DNA from 3 places in the Eubacterium ventriosum genome. Region 2 is predicted to be linked to each of the others. Evidence: riboswitches for the same ligand, from Rfam matches in the RefSeq annotation. Region 2 holds a riboswitch; each other region holds the start of a gene.
What was found. Region 2 has a riboswitch for thiamine pyrophosphate ahead of NQ558_RS03210 (TenA family protein). Riboswitches for the same ligand answer to the same signal wherever they lie in the genome.
Positions count from the first base shown of each region.

Region 1: another riboswitch for thiamine pyrophosphate. It lies ahead of thiM (hydroxyethylthiazole kinase); the one in region 2 lies ahead of NQ558_RS03210 (TenA family protein).
Region 3: another riboswitch for thiamine pyrophosphate. It lies ahead of NQ558_RS07080 (energy-coupled thiamine transporter ThiT); the one in region 2 lies ahead of NQ558_RS03210 (TenA family protein).

Region 1 covers NZ_CP102282.1:1,725,975-1,730,864, forward strand. Annotated here, with positions in the region: gene trpF (phosphoribosylanthranilate isomerase) at 1-28, shown strand, start outside; gene trpB (tryptophan synthase subunit beta) at 47-1,252, shown strand; gene trpA (tryptophan synthase subunit alpha) at 1,245-2,018, shown strand; TPP riboswitch at 2,196-2,301, shown strand; gene thiM (hydroxyethylthiazole kinase) at 2,370-3,191, shown strand; gene thiE (thiamine phosphate synthase) at 3,178-3,825, shown strand; gene NQ558_RS07735 (HAD family hydrolase) at 3,834-4,499, shown strand.
Region 2 covers NZ_CP102282.1:729,120-734,009, reverse strand. Annotated here, with positions in the region: gene NQ558_RS03225 (plasmid mobilization protein) at 1-224, shown strand, start outside; gene NQ558_RS03220 (CD1845 family protein) at 310-600, shown strand; gene NQ558_RS03215 (relaxase/mobilization nuclease domain-containing protein) at 689-2,098, shown strand; TPP riboswitch at 2,156-2,255, shown strand; gene NQ558_RS03210 (TenA family protein) at 2,480-3,154, shown strand; gene thiD (bifunctional hydroxymethylpyrimidine kinase/phosphomethylpyrimidine kinase) at 3,151-3,954, shown strand; gene thiE (thiamine phosphate synthase) at 3,966-4,607, shown strand; gene NQ558_RS03195 (HAD family hydrolase) at 4,597-4,890, shown strand, end outside.
Region 3 covers NZ_CP102282.1:1,578,451-1,583,340, forward strand. Annotated here, with positions in the region: gene NQ558_RS07075 (radical SAM/SPASM domain-containing protein) at 1-1,232, shown strand, start outside; TPP riboswitch at 1,287-1,382, shown strand; gene NQ558_RS07080 (energy-coupled thiamine transporter ThiT) at 1,426-2,229, shown strand; gene NQ558_RS07085 (MATE family efflux transporter) at 3,009-4,337, opposite strand; gene NQ558_RS07090 (MarR family winged helix-turn-helix transcriptional regulator) at 4,356-4,805, opposite strand.

The DNA.
Region 1 (4,890 bases), 1.0 Mb from region 2:
AAAAGTAATAGAAATTGTAAGGCAATAATTGCAGATAGGAGATAAAATGAGCGATACAAATAATACAAACTCAAAAGGACGATTTGGAAGATATGGCGGACAGTATGTTCCGGAAACATTAATGAACGCAGTAAATGAATTGGAAGAAGCATATAATCATTACAAGGACGATCCTGAATTTAATAAGGAATTAACAGACCTTTTAAATAACTATGTAGGCAGACCATCTTTGCTTTATTATGCAGAAAAAATGACAAAGGATTTAGGTGGCGCAAAGGTTTATTTAAAGAGAGAAGATTTAAACCATACAGGTTCTCACAAACTTAACAATGCCATGGGTCAGGTTTTACTTGCAAAGAAAATGGGAAAAACAAGAGTTATAGCTGAAACAGGTGCAGGACAGCATGGTGTGGCAACAGCAACGGCAGCAGCTTTAATGGGAATGGAATGTGAAGTCTTCATGGGAAAAGAAGACTGCCAAAGACAGGCACTTAACGTATTTAGAATGCAACTTTTAGGAGCAAAAGTTCATCCTGTAACAAGTGGAACAATGACATTAAAAGATGCAGTAAACGAAACTATGAAGGAATGGACTAACAGAATTGATGACACACATTATGTTTTAGGTTCAGTAATGGGACCACACCCTTTCCCGACTATTGTACGTGATTTTCAGGCAATAATCAGCAAGGAAATAAAAGAACAGTTAATGGAAAAAGAAGGCAAATTACCTGATGCAGTAATCGCCTGTGTAGGCGGCGGTTCAAACGCAATCGGTGCTTTCTACAATTTCATTGAAGATAAAGACGTTAAATTAATCGGTTGTGAGGCAGCAGGACTTGGAGTTGATAATCCAAAGAACGCAGCAACAATGGCTAACGGTTCAGAAGCTATTTTCCACGGAATGAAGTCTTTATTCTGCCAGAATGAATATGGTCAGATTGCCCCTGTTTATTCAATTTCAGCAGGACTTGATTATCCGGGAATCGGACCTGAACATGCAATGCTTCAGGCAGAAAAAAGAGCAGAATATGTGGCAATTACAGATGAAGAAGCAGTTGATGCTTTTGAATATTTGTCAAAAACAGAAGGAATTATTCCTGCAATTGAAAGTTCTCACGCAATTGCATATGCAATGAAGTATGTGCCAACTTTGGACAAAGATAAAATCGTAGTAGTTAACGTGTCAGGTCGTGGTGACAAGGACGTGGCAGCAATAGCAAGATATAGAGGAGTACAGATTTATGAGTAAAATAAAAGAAGCATTTAAGAATGGAAAAGCATTTATACCTTTTATAACAGGAGGAGATCCTGACCTTGAAACAACAAAGAAACTTATTATTGAAATGCAGAATGCAGGGGCAGATATAATTGAAGTGGGAATACCTTTTTCAGACCCAATCGCAGAAGGACAGGTTATTCAGAAGGCAGATTTAAGATCATTGGAAGCAGGCTGTACAACAGATAAGTTAATGGATGCTTTAATTGAAATAAAAGACCGGATTCATATTCCATTAGTTTTTATGACATACATAAATGTTATTTACAAATATGGGAAAAAGAAATTTATGGACAGGTGTAGTGAATGTGGAATTTGTGGAATAATTGTTCCGGATTGTCCTTATGAAGAAAAAAATGAACTTTTGCCTGAATGTACAGAGGCAGGAATTGAATTGATTTCTATGATAGCTCCAACATCTCACGACAGAATAAAAATGATTGCAAAGGAAGCTCAGGGATTTCTTTACTGCGTATCTTCACTTGGAGTTACAGGTGTTAGAAAAGAAATAAAAACAGACATTAACGGAATGATTGAACTTGTTAAGGAAGTTTCAGATGTACCTTGTGCAGTAGGTTTTGGAATTTCCACACCAAAGCAGGCAGAAGATGTATGCAAATATGCCGACGGAGCAATTGTTGGCAGTGCTATTGTAAGAATTGTGGCAGAACATGGAAAAGACAGTGTACAATATGTTTCACAGTATGTAAAAGAAATGAAAGAGGCTGTAAGAAAATAGAATTAATCAATAGAATTAGGTGTCAAAAAGCCAGAAGTTTATTATACGGATTAATATAAGCTTTGCACTCCCACAATTCTTCCATATAATAATAAATATCTATTGAATTATTTTCCAATAGGTTATAAAATATACTCTGTAAAGTGCTTATGGACACAGAGAAAAAGGAAAATTTAATAATTATAACAGGGGAGCTTGTAGGCAGGCTGAGAGGAAGTAATCAACTTCGACCCATGAACCTGATTTGGATAATGCCAACGTAGGAAGAAATCAATTTTAAGATTCATTGCGGACAGACCAAATAGGTTTGTCCTTTTTCTTTTGTGAAAAATTAAATTCAGGAGGACAAAGATGTTTAAAGAATGTTTAGAAAATGTTAGAAAGAATGTGCCATTAGTACACAATATTACAAATTATGTAACAGTAAATGATGTTGCAAATGTTTTACTTGCCTGTGGAGGAAGCCCTATTATGTCTGATGACATTGATGATGTGGTAGATATTACATCTATTTGTGGTGGACTTAACATTAATATTGGAACATTAAACAAGAACACTATTCCTTCAATGTTTGCAGCAGGAAAGAAAGCAAACGAATTAGGTCATGTTGTTTTACTTGACCCTGTTGGAGCAGGAGCAAGTGCCTTAAGAACTAACACAGCTAACGAACTTATGAAAAAAATAAAGTTTGATGTTGTTAGAGGAAATATTTCAGAAGTTAAGACTTTAATGGTTGGAAGTGGAAGTACTAAAGGTGTTGACGCTGACGTAGCCGATAAAGTTACAGATGAAAATCTTGAAGAAACTATTTCTAAATTAAAAGCTTTTTCAAAAGCAACAGGAAGCATTATTGCCGTAACAGGAGCAATTGACTTAGTTTGCAATAGTGAAAAATGCTATGTAATAAGAAATGGTAAGCCACAGATGAGTTCAATTACAGGAACAGGTTGTCAGCTTTCAGGACTTATGACAGCATATTTAGTAGCTAACTCTGAAAACAAGTTAGAAGCAGCCGCAGCTGCAGTTTGCTTAATGGGACTTGCAGGAGAGATTGCTTATGACAGAATGCAGGATGGTGATGGCAACTCAACATACAGAAACAGAATTATTGATGCTATCTACAACATGGATGGAGAAACATTGGAAAAAGGAGCAAAATATGAAATCAAGTAATACTACAACAGATGAGTTATTACTATATGCAGTAACAGACAGAGCCTGGCTTGGAAACGAAACACTTTATGAACAGGTTGAAAAATCATTAAAGGGTGGAGTAACTTTTGTACAGCTTAGAGAGAAAAAACTTGATGAAGAAAGTTTTTTACAGGAAGCCATTGAAATAAAAGAGTTATGCAAAAAGTATAACGTTCCATTTGTAATAAATGATAATGTAGACATTGCCATAAAAATGGATGCAGACGGAGTACACGTTGGACAAAGCGATATGGAAGCAGGAGACGTTAGAAAGAAACTTGGTCCTGACAAAATTATTGGCGTTTCAGCCCAGACAGTCGAACAGGCAATTTTAGCTGAAAAACACGGAGCTGACTACTTAGGAGTTGGAGCAGTATTTCCAACAGGCTCAAAAGATGATGCAGAAGATGTACCTTTTGAAACATTAAAAGCCATATGTGAAGCGGTAAGCATACCAGTAATCGCAATTGGCGGAATAACAAAGGACAACGTAAAAGAACTTGCAGGAAGCGGTATTTGCGGAATCGCAGTAATAAGTGCCATATTTGCAAGCAAAGACATAGAAACTGCAACAAAAGAACTAAAAGTCAACACAATAAAAGCTGTAAAGTAGGAGAACAAATGTCAACAGGATTTATATTTGATGTAGATGGAACAATACTAGACTCAATGGGAATATGGATGAACGTAGGAGAACTATATCTAAAAGATATGGGAATAAAGGCGGAACCAAATCTTGGAGAAATTCTATTCGAAATGACAATGAATGAAGGTGCAGAATACATACAAAAAAAGTATAATCTAAACCTTACAACAGAAGAAATATGCACCGGAATAAACAACCGTGTATACAAATTCTACGAAAAAGAAGCAATGCCAAAACCAAAAGTTATCGACTTTATAGAACAAGCCTACGAGAACAAAATCCCAATGACAATAGCAACGTCAACAGACAGACCAATGATAGAAGCAGCTTTCAAAAGACTGCACATAGACAAATATTTTAAAAAAATATTTACCACGACAGAGGTTGGGTATGGAAAAGACAAACCGGACATCTTCATAAAAGCAATGGAAGAAATGGGAACAACACCAAAGCAAACATGGCTATTTGAAGATGGAGCATACTCAATAGAAACAGCCAAACAACTAGGCATAAAAACAATAGGAATCTACGATCCTGCAAGCGAAAAAGACCAGGAAAAAATAAGAAACCTAACAAACATCTACATAAAAAATTGGACAGAACACAAAACCCTACTTAACCAAATACAAAACAACAAGTAGAAACAACCTAAACAAAAAACAACAGGGAAAAACTATTTAATCAAAAACAAACAACAGGGTTTCCTATTATTCAAACAAACAATAATAAACCCTGACAAAGCGATAAATTGGGGGCACCACCTTATATCGCTATACAAAACACAAGCCAACCTAAAAGGAACAACTTGTGAACCACAAAAACTAAAAACTTACAGGCAAAACATTATATAGTGAAAGTACTATTATCACCGGCGGAAGAAAATTTTGAAAACAAACAATAGGCAGATTTTGGCAATTTTGCGAGCATAGTGTAAAGCGAGAAACCTACTGTTTGAGCCGTAGGCGAGTTTAGGTTTTCGCTTTACAATAGACGGCGGAGCAAAATAACAAAATCAACGTGTTTGTGACAAAA
Region 2 (4,890 bases):
GAAAGATGGCCGTAGACGGTTACATCATTCACCTTGATATGGGAGATATTCAGGAAATGATCCGGCTTCTCCGCATTTGTTCCAATAACTTAAACCAATATACCAGACGGGCCAATGAGACCGGCAATATTTATGCCGCAGATATAGATGACATCCGCACCCGTCTGGACAGCCTTTGGGATGGCATGGACAAACTGATCCGGGGATTTGCAAACATTTCATAAACAGCCGGAAAGCCGTTGCTTTCTTTTTGCCGTCACGGTAAAATTTTTATAAGGGCAGATGCCCTTCTGAAAGGAGGCAAAGCGTATGCGTTTGATAGGTAAATTACTGGCACTTCCCTTTATGCTGGTTACGGGGATTCTTTATCTGGTATGTAAATTTTTAGTGGTTCTTTCCGGTGCGGTACTTGGGATTCTTTCTGGGATCATCTTTCTGGCGGCATTGGTGCTGTTCTTTGTCGCAGGATTTTTGCCGGGTCTTGCATGGCTTATGATCGCCTTTCTTATCAGTCCATACGGTCTGCCTCTGGCGGCTGCATGGCTGGTAGGGATCATTGGCGGGGCAAACAGTGCCTTAAAGGATTTTATATTTGGTTAAGCAGATTTGGCGGGGCGCATAGGCAGCCCCGCTCTTTTTCTGCAATTATAACTTCTCTGATTGGAATTAAGTTAAGGAGGTGACGAAAATAGCGACCACAAGACTGATGCCTCTGCATGTAGGAAAAGGTCGGAATATCTCTACTGCGATCTCAGATATTATTGATTATGTAGAAAATCCGCAGAAAACCGATTTTGGAAAATTCATTTATGGCTATGAGTGTGATACCCGGCTTGCTGATGCAGAGTTTCTTCTGTCCAAACGACAGTATGCAAATCTGACCGGCAGAAATCAGGGTGCAGATGATGTGATCGCCTACCATCTCCGTCAGGCATTTAAGCCCGGCGAAGTTACGCCAGAAGAAGCTAATCAGATCGGCAGGGAGCTGGCACTGAAGCTCACAAAAGGAAACCATGCCTTTGTTGTCTGCACCCATGTGGATAAGCACCATGTCCATAATCACATCATTATCAACTCTACTACACTGGACTGTCAGAAAAAATTTCGCAACTTCTGGGGCTCTACCTGGGCAATCCGGCGAATGAATGACAAGCTGTGTTTGGAGCATGGACTTTCGATTGTAGAAAATCCGAAACCCAGCCGGGAGCATTATGGCACATGGCTGGGAAATAAAAAGCAGCCTTCCTTTCAGGAGCAGATACGCATTGCTATTGATGCTGCATTAGAGGAAAAGCCAAAAGATTTTGAGGAACTTCTACAGAAGCTGGAAACTGCTGGGCTGGAAGTCAACCGTGAAAGAAAACATCTTCGGTTCCGAGTTCCGGGACAAGAAAATTATACCCGATGCGATACGCTCAAAGGCGATTATACAGAACAGGCCATCAAAGAACGGATTGCCGGTACACGGACAGTAAAACCCCGCCATGCCTTTTCTAAAAAAACGGTTTCCAAAGTTGGATTGCTGGTTGATATTGAAGCTGCAATCCGTTCCGGCAAGGGCCCTGGTTATGAGCGCTGGGCAAAAGTGTTCAATCTAAAGCAGCTTTCTCAGGCAGTGCTCTACTTAAAAGAACATGGCGATATGGGTTATGAGGATCTTCTGGAAAAAGCCAACGCCACTACCACTAATTTCAATACCTTATCCGTTCAGATCAAAGATCTGGAGTCAAAAATGAACGCCAATGCCGAGCTGCAAAAACAGATCGTAAACTATGCGAAAACGCGGGCTGTCTATGTAGAATATCGCAAAGCCGGGTACAGCAAAAAATTCCGAACAGAACATGAAGCTGAAATTCTGCTGCACCAGGCGGCAAAGAATCATTTTGACGAGCTGGGAATCAAAAAGCTCCCCTCTGTCAAATCTCTCCGGGAGGAATACACCGATCTTCTGGAACAAAAACGGAAAGCCTATTCTGCCTATAAGCAGGCCAAAAATGATATGAAAGAACTTCATAATGTTCGGGCCAATGTGGAATACCTATTAGAGATTTCTTCCCCACCACAACCGCAGCGCAGCACAGAAAAATCCCGTCAATAAGGTTTGCTAACTTGAATTCTATAGACCTTGACTTTCCGGGACTTCTTAACTATAATAATACTCAAGCAGGGGGACTACCTTGTAGTTGAGAAGGTTAAAACCTGACCCTTTGAACCTGTTGGCTAATACCAACGCAGGGAGCTGAAGAATACAGATTCGTATTTTTTGGACATTCTCTGTTTTGGGAATGTCCTTTTTTAATTGAATAAGATATGATATGTGTTTGCGAGGGAACTGAACAAGTTGAAAAAGGTAAGACCTGACCTCTGGACCTGTCGGCTAATACCGGCGTAGGGAAGCAATTTCTTACGCTCGTATTGCGTCTGAAAGAGCTTCTAATTGTTTTAGAGGCTCTATTTTTTTATCTTAGGAGGATCAAACATGGCATTTATGAAAGACATCTTAACCCACAACATCCCCATTTGGGAAGAATGTGCAGCTACCCCATTTGTGCAGGAAGTGCAAACTGGAAAGCTACCTCTTGAAAAATTCAAGAGATATATGATTCAGGATAGTATCTATCTGAAAAACTATGCCCGCATATACGGAAAGGCAATTTTTCATGCTGCTACATTAAGAGAAATTCAGCTTTACTACTCCATGCTGAACTTTGTAAATGATACGGAATCGGAAGTGCGGCTGGATTATCTAAAGCAATTTTGCATAACAGATGATGATATTGAACTGATCGCCCCTTTGCCTGAAAATCAAAATTACATTGATTTCATGTTTGAGATTGCGTCACATGGAAAGAATGAAGAAATTTTAATGGCGGTTCTTCCCTGTATGTTAAGTTACAGCTATATATTCCGCAAACTGGCGTCTGTCCCCACAAGCAGAGAATCAAGATATTGGGACTTTATCAAAGATTATGCCGATGAACAATATGCAGAAAGCTGCAAAGAATGGTCTGCTTTTGCAGAGCATAAATGTGCTGGGTTATCAGAAGCAAATAAAAAGTATCTGGCTGATATTTTTGAGAAAGCAAGTTTGTTAGAACTTGCTTTTTGGAAGATGGCCTATCGGAACGAGAGAATGGAGGAAAATGCAAAATGAAAAAAGTATTGTCCATTGCCGGATCAGATTGCAGCGGAGGTGCAGGTATTCAGGCTGATTTGAAAACTTTTTCTGCTCACGGCGTATTTGGAATGAGTGTTATTGTTTCTGTTGTTGCAGAGAACACCAGCCGCGTTATCGACATCCAAGATATTACCCCGGATATGATTGAAAAACAGATTGACGCCGTATTTGAAGATATTGAAGTGGACGCAGTAAAAATCGGTATGCTTTCTACACCAGAATGTATGAAAGCGGTGGCAAAGAAACTATTACAATATAAGCCCCAAAATGTTGTAATCGACCCGGTTATGTATGCCAAAAATGGCTGCCCATTGATGAATCCTACGGCGGTTTCCACCTTGATAGACACAGTAATTCCACTTGCCGATGTACTTACTCCGAATATTCCAGAGGCAGAGAAAATAGCGGATATGCAGATTTCCACAGTTTCAGATATGGAGGCTGCCGCAAGAAAAATATATGCCATGGGTTGTAAGGCGATTGTTGTCAAGGGTGGACATCATATAGGAAATGCTGTTGATGTCCTATTTGATGGAGAAAATTTCTACCATTTTGAAACATCCCGCATTGATACGAAAAATACTCATGGGACAGGCTGTACCTTTTCTTCTGCAATCGCTTCCCAGCTTGCAAAGGGAAAAAGTGTTCCGCTTGCAGTCGAATCTGCAAAGGCATATGTCACAATGGCAATCGAACACTCTCTTGCGATTGGGAAAGGCTGTGGCCCGACGCACCATTTCTACGAATTGTATCAGCATGGTTTATCTAAAGAATAGGCAGGTGCAAAATGAACTTTGATTATACACTTTATCTTGTTACTGATCGTCAACTAATGAGCTGCGATAGCCTGACAGAAGCGGTGGAACAGGCAATTTTAGGAGGCTGCACAATGATACAACTCCGAGAAAAAGAATTGTCCTCATTAGAATTTTACAATCAGGCTGTTGCCGTGAAACAGGTTACGGATAAATACCATATTCCCCTTATCATAAACGACCGGATAGATATTGCAATGGCTGTGCAGGCTACGGGGGTACATATTGGACAGCATGATTTACCTGCGGCTGCCGTCCGCAAAGTAATTGGGGAAAATATGCTGTTGGGAGTATCCGCATCTTCCATTGCAGAAGCAATACAGGCACAACAGGATGGTGCAGATTATTTGGGAGTTGGCGCAATGTTCCCTACTGGAACTAAAACCGACGCTGATTCTGTATCAATGGAAGAATTACAGAAAATCCGCGCAGCCGTTTCTTTGCCGATAGTTGTTATTGGCGGTATCAATAAGGGAAATGCAGGGCGTTTCAAGCCCATGGGAATTGACGGGCTGGCTGTTGTATCTGCCATCATAGCGCAGTCTGATATAAAAGCTGCTGCTGCGGAACTGAAAGATTTATTTTGCGGAAAGGAAAAGAAAAATGGATTTTAATGCGGCAATCTTTGATTTAGATGGAACAATTCTGGATTCAATGGATGTATGGGAGCATATAGATATTCAGTTTTTGAAAAAGAGAAATCTTCCCGTCCCGGAAAATTATGTAACTGAAATATGTGCAAGGAGTTTTGAGGAAGCCGCACAATATACCATTGATCTTTTTGGATTGCAGGAAACGGTAGAGGGAATTATTGAGGAATGGAATAATATGGCGGTCGAGGAATACAGTAACCATGTCGGTCTGCTGCCCCATGCCCTTGATTATCTTCTGCGCTTA
Region 3 (4,890 bases), 850 kb from region 2:
ATTTAGGTGTTGATTTTGACAAGCTTAAAGAAATGGTTTGCAATAAGGATGCTACTCTTAATAAATATATTAATAGAGTGTTAGATGAAGTTGATCCTAAGGTTTTGAAAACAATGGCTTTGAATCTTGGCTATGAAGCATTTATGTATGGAACAAAAACTATAAGAAAAAATAGAGAAATACATAATTGTAATGTGCCATGGTTGATTTTGATGGACCCTACAAGTGCCTGCAACCTTCATTGTACAGGATGTTGGGCAGCAGAGTATGGCAATAGATTGAATTTGACATTGGACGAAATGGACAGTGTTGTAACACAGGGCAAGAAACTTGGAACATATTTGTATATGTTTACAGGTGGTGAGCCTTTAGTTAGAAAAGATGACTTAATTAAATTATGTAAAAAGCACAAAGAATGTGCATTTCTTGCTTTTACCAACGGAACATTGGTTGATGAAGCTTTTTGCCAGGAAATGTTAAATGTGGGAAACCTTTATCTGGCAATAAGTCTTGAAGGTTTTGAGGCAGTTAATGATTTAAGAAGAGGTCAGGGCGTTTACGGCAAAGTAATGCACACTATGGAATTACTTAAGAGCCATGGTTTAGTTTTTGGCACGTCAATATGTTACACTTCAAAAAATATTGAAACAGTAACAAGTGATGAGTTTGTAGATTTGATGATTGAAAATGGATGTAGATATGCACTTTATTTCCACTATATGCCGGTTGGAAATGATGCTTCACTTGACTTACTTCCAACTCCTGAGCAGAGAATTTATATGAAGGACAGAGTTCGTGAAATAAGAAATATGACTACAGGAAAAGGAATTTTCACAATGGATTTCCAAAATGACGGAGAGTTCGTTGGCGGTTGTATCGCAGGTGGCAGAAACTATTTCCATATCAACGCCAACGGCGATGCAGAACCATGCGTATTCATTCATTATTCAGGTGCAAATATAAGAGAAAACACACTGCTTGAAATTTTGAAACAGCCATTATTTATGGCGTATCACGATAATCAGCCATTTAACGAAAATCCACTTAGACCATGTCCAATGCTTGAAAATCCGGATATTTTGCAAAGATTAGTTAAAGAGACAGGTGCAAAGTCAACAGATTTACAGTCGCCTGAATCAGCAGAACATCTTTGTGAAAAATGCCGTGACTATGCAGAAAAGTGGAAGCCATGCGCAGAAAAATTGTGGGCGGAGAGTAAGAAGAGCAGGTAATAGCCCTTGACAAAATTTAACAAAAACACTTAACTAACATATGAATTTAATATATTCATTCGCTAGGGGTGCCTGAAGGCTGAGAGATTTTATCAACCCTTATTACTTGATACGGTTAATACCGTCGTAAGGAAGCAATATGTTGGTTAATTATCCTCTGGCGATTTGCGTATAATCTAAGGAGGATTTTTTTATGGAAAAAACAAAAACATCTACAACGATAGTTGAGTGTGCAATTTTAATTGCTATGGCATTTGCATTAAGTTTTATTAAGATTATTGATATGCCTTATGGCGGCTCAGTTACAGCAGCAAGCATGGTGCCTATTATTGTTGCAGGATACAGACATGGTTTAAAATGGGGACTTTTAACAGGCTTTACATATAGTATTTTGCAGTTGTTAATGGGACTTGCCAACGTTTCATATGCTACATCATGGGTTGCAGCAGTTGCGATTATTTTGCTTGACTATGTTGGAGCTTTTACAGTTTTGGGACTTGTAGGAATTTTTAAGAAAAACAAGAATCAGACACCTGTTTTGGTAATCGGAGCAGCAGTTGTTTGTGTTTTAAGATACATCTGCCACGTAATTACAGGTTGTACTGTGTGGGCAGGAGTTTCAATTCCAACAGCAGACGGAATGGCATATTCATTAGTTTACAACGCAGCATATATGATACCTGAAACAGTAGTGACAGTATATGTGATTGCACTTATTTCAAATGCAGTGGATTTAAGAGTGGAAAAGCCGGTAACAAAGAAAAAATCAGAAAACGTTATGGCAATCTTAAATGGAGCATTGGTATTCGGCATTGCAGTTTTAATTGACTTCTTATATTTGTTCCAGCAGATACAGACAGAAAAAGGCTTTGATATTACATTAATTGTTAATTCAAACTGGGGACTTGTAGCAATTATCACAGTAGTAGGCGTGGTAGTTGGAGCTATAGTATATTTAGGAACAAAAATTGTAAGTAGAAAAAAAGCAGTGGCTTAGAATTGAAGTGTAAAAGAACTAAAGCTGATGTGTAGAAGTACTAAATTATGAAAGAACTAAGATTGAAGTACAAGAGTATTGAATTATAAAAGAGCTAAAGTTGAAGTACAAGAGTATTGAATTATTAAAGAGCTAAAGTTGAAGTACAAGAATATTGAATTATTAAAGCGCTATAAATGGAGATTAAGAAAGGCTTGTTGGGTAAAACTGACAAGCTTTTTTTACAGGAAAATCTTATTGATAGAAGATATACAAATCCAATGGAGGTGTGAAAATGGAGAATTTCCTTAAAATAATAAGCTTTTAGGAAGAATTTTTTACAATTATACAAGCTTTTGTAGAAAGCGTTTAAGTAAAATTTCCACCATTATCACATTTTAATATTACAATATAGTATGTGATATAATATGAAACATAAATTAGATACTCGTACCCCAAAAAAAATGAAAAATGAAATGTCGGGGTACGTTTCTTGCAAACTTAAACTTTATGTTGCATAAAATAAGCAGGGGTTTGAAAATATGTACCCCAAAAAACAAGAAAAAGTGTATAGAGGGGTACAGTCATATATTACATATACAGTATGTTGTGAGAATGAACGCGTTAATTTGAAAAACGTACCCCGATAATTAAAGAAATTTATATTTTGGGGTACATTACCACAACATTCAATAAAAATCAAAAATGTTGTGGTAAAATTATGAAAACACGTCGGAAATTCCAAAAATGAAAAAACCCCAAATAATATAGACAATCATCCAGGGTGGTAAAAAATCTTTTTAATAGTGATATACTTTTCTTTGCTTTATAAAGAATGTAGCTGTGAAGCATAGTGTAAGAAGTTCAGCCATTGCCACGGCAATCCATATTCCATTGATTCCAAAGATTGCAGGAAGTATAAGGATTGCTGCAATCTGGAAGATAAGTGTTCTAAGAAATGAAATGGTTGCTGAAATAAGTCCATTGCTTAGTGCAGTAAAGAAAGCTGAACCATAAATGTTAAAGCCGTTAATAAGGAATGTTACACAGTAAATTCTAAAGCCATGTCTTGTAAGCAGGAACAGGTCGTGGTCGTAACCTACGAAAATTGTTGCCAAAGGCGTTGAAATAACCTGAGCAAGAACAAACAGACCAACAGCCCAAATGCTTATAAGAGACAAACTCTTTTTTGACATGTTTTGTAATTCTTTATTATTTCCGGAACCGTAATTGTAGCTAATAATTGGCGCACTACCAATAGAATAGCCGATGAATATGGCAACAAAAATAAAACTTACATACATAATTGTTCCGTAAGCGGCAACGCCGTCTTCTCCTGTAAACTTCAAAAGCTGAACGTTATAAAGTGAGTTAACAACTGAGCTTGAAAGGTTTGTCATAAGTTCGGAAGAACCGTTGGTGCAAGTCTTAAGAAGAATTGAACCATTAAATTTGGTTCGACCAAGTTTAAGCAGACTTGAGTTTTTCCTTGAAAAATAAAATATAGGGAAAAGTCCGCCAATAAGCTCGCCACAAACAGTTGCAATTGCAGCTCCTGCAAGACCAAAGCCAAGTACGGCAATAAAAAGATAGTCAAGAACCATATTCGTTACGCCGGCAGACACAATAACTGCAAGTCCTAATTTGGGTTTTGTGGCAGTTACAAAAAAGCTTTGGAAAACATTTTGAAGCATAAAAGCTGTCAAAGAAATAAAAGTAATACGTCCGTAAAGAACACAGTTTTCCAACAATTCACCTTCAGCGCCCAAAAGAATGCTGACAGGACGAACCAAAAACATTCCTAAAATGGAAAGGATTAGTCCACCAATAATAGTTGTGTAAACGATTAATGAAAAATATTCGTTGGCTTTTTCAGGTTTTCCTTCACCAAGAGTTTTTGCAACAATGGCGCTGCCACCGGTTCCCATCATAAATCCCAAAGCGGTAAGCCCCATAATAAAAGGCATAATAAGATTGATTGAAGCAAAAGCTGTTTTCCCAACAAAGTTAGAAACAAAAAGTCCGTCAACAACGCAATAGATAGATGTAAAAACCATCATGACAATAGAAGGAAAAACAAACTTAAGCAGTTTCCCATAAGTAAAATGTTGTGCTAATTTAGTATCCATAAAATCTCCATTCGTAAATTAAAGTTCCTTAAATTTATTTTTCAATGCATTATTATACTTCTCGTAAAGTTCAAGCATTAAACGGCATTCTTCATCGGTCATACATAGAAATGCTTCGTTTTCTTTTTTTATAATAGGATAAATTTTTTCATCCAAAAGCTGCCTGCCCTTATCTGTAAGAAAAATCTGCATAACCCTGCCTTTTCCCGGCTTAAAAGTTAAGTAGTTAAGACTTGCCATTTTTTTAATGGAAGAATTAACAGTCTGCTTTGAAAGGCATGAATATTTGCAAATATCACTCTGGGAACAACCATCGCCTAGGTCAACAATAGAATACAAAATGTCAAAGGCGCTGTCTGAAAGCCCCATTTTCAGAGTGGCTTCGTGATAAATTTCATTAAACTCTTTGTATATGTGGTTAAACATAGAAAGAGCAGGACTCATTTTATTTTCAAAAGATTTATTCATAATAAAAATAAGCGATGAAAAACATCGCAACCTCCTAGTGTTTATAGTCCGAAATCATACTTAAAAAGAGTATAGTCCGAAATCA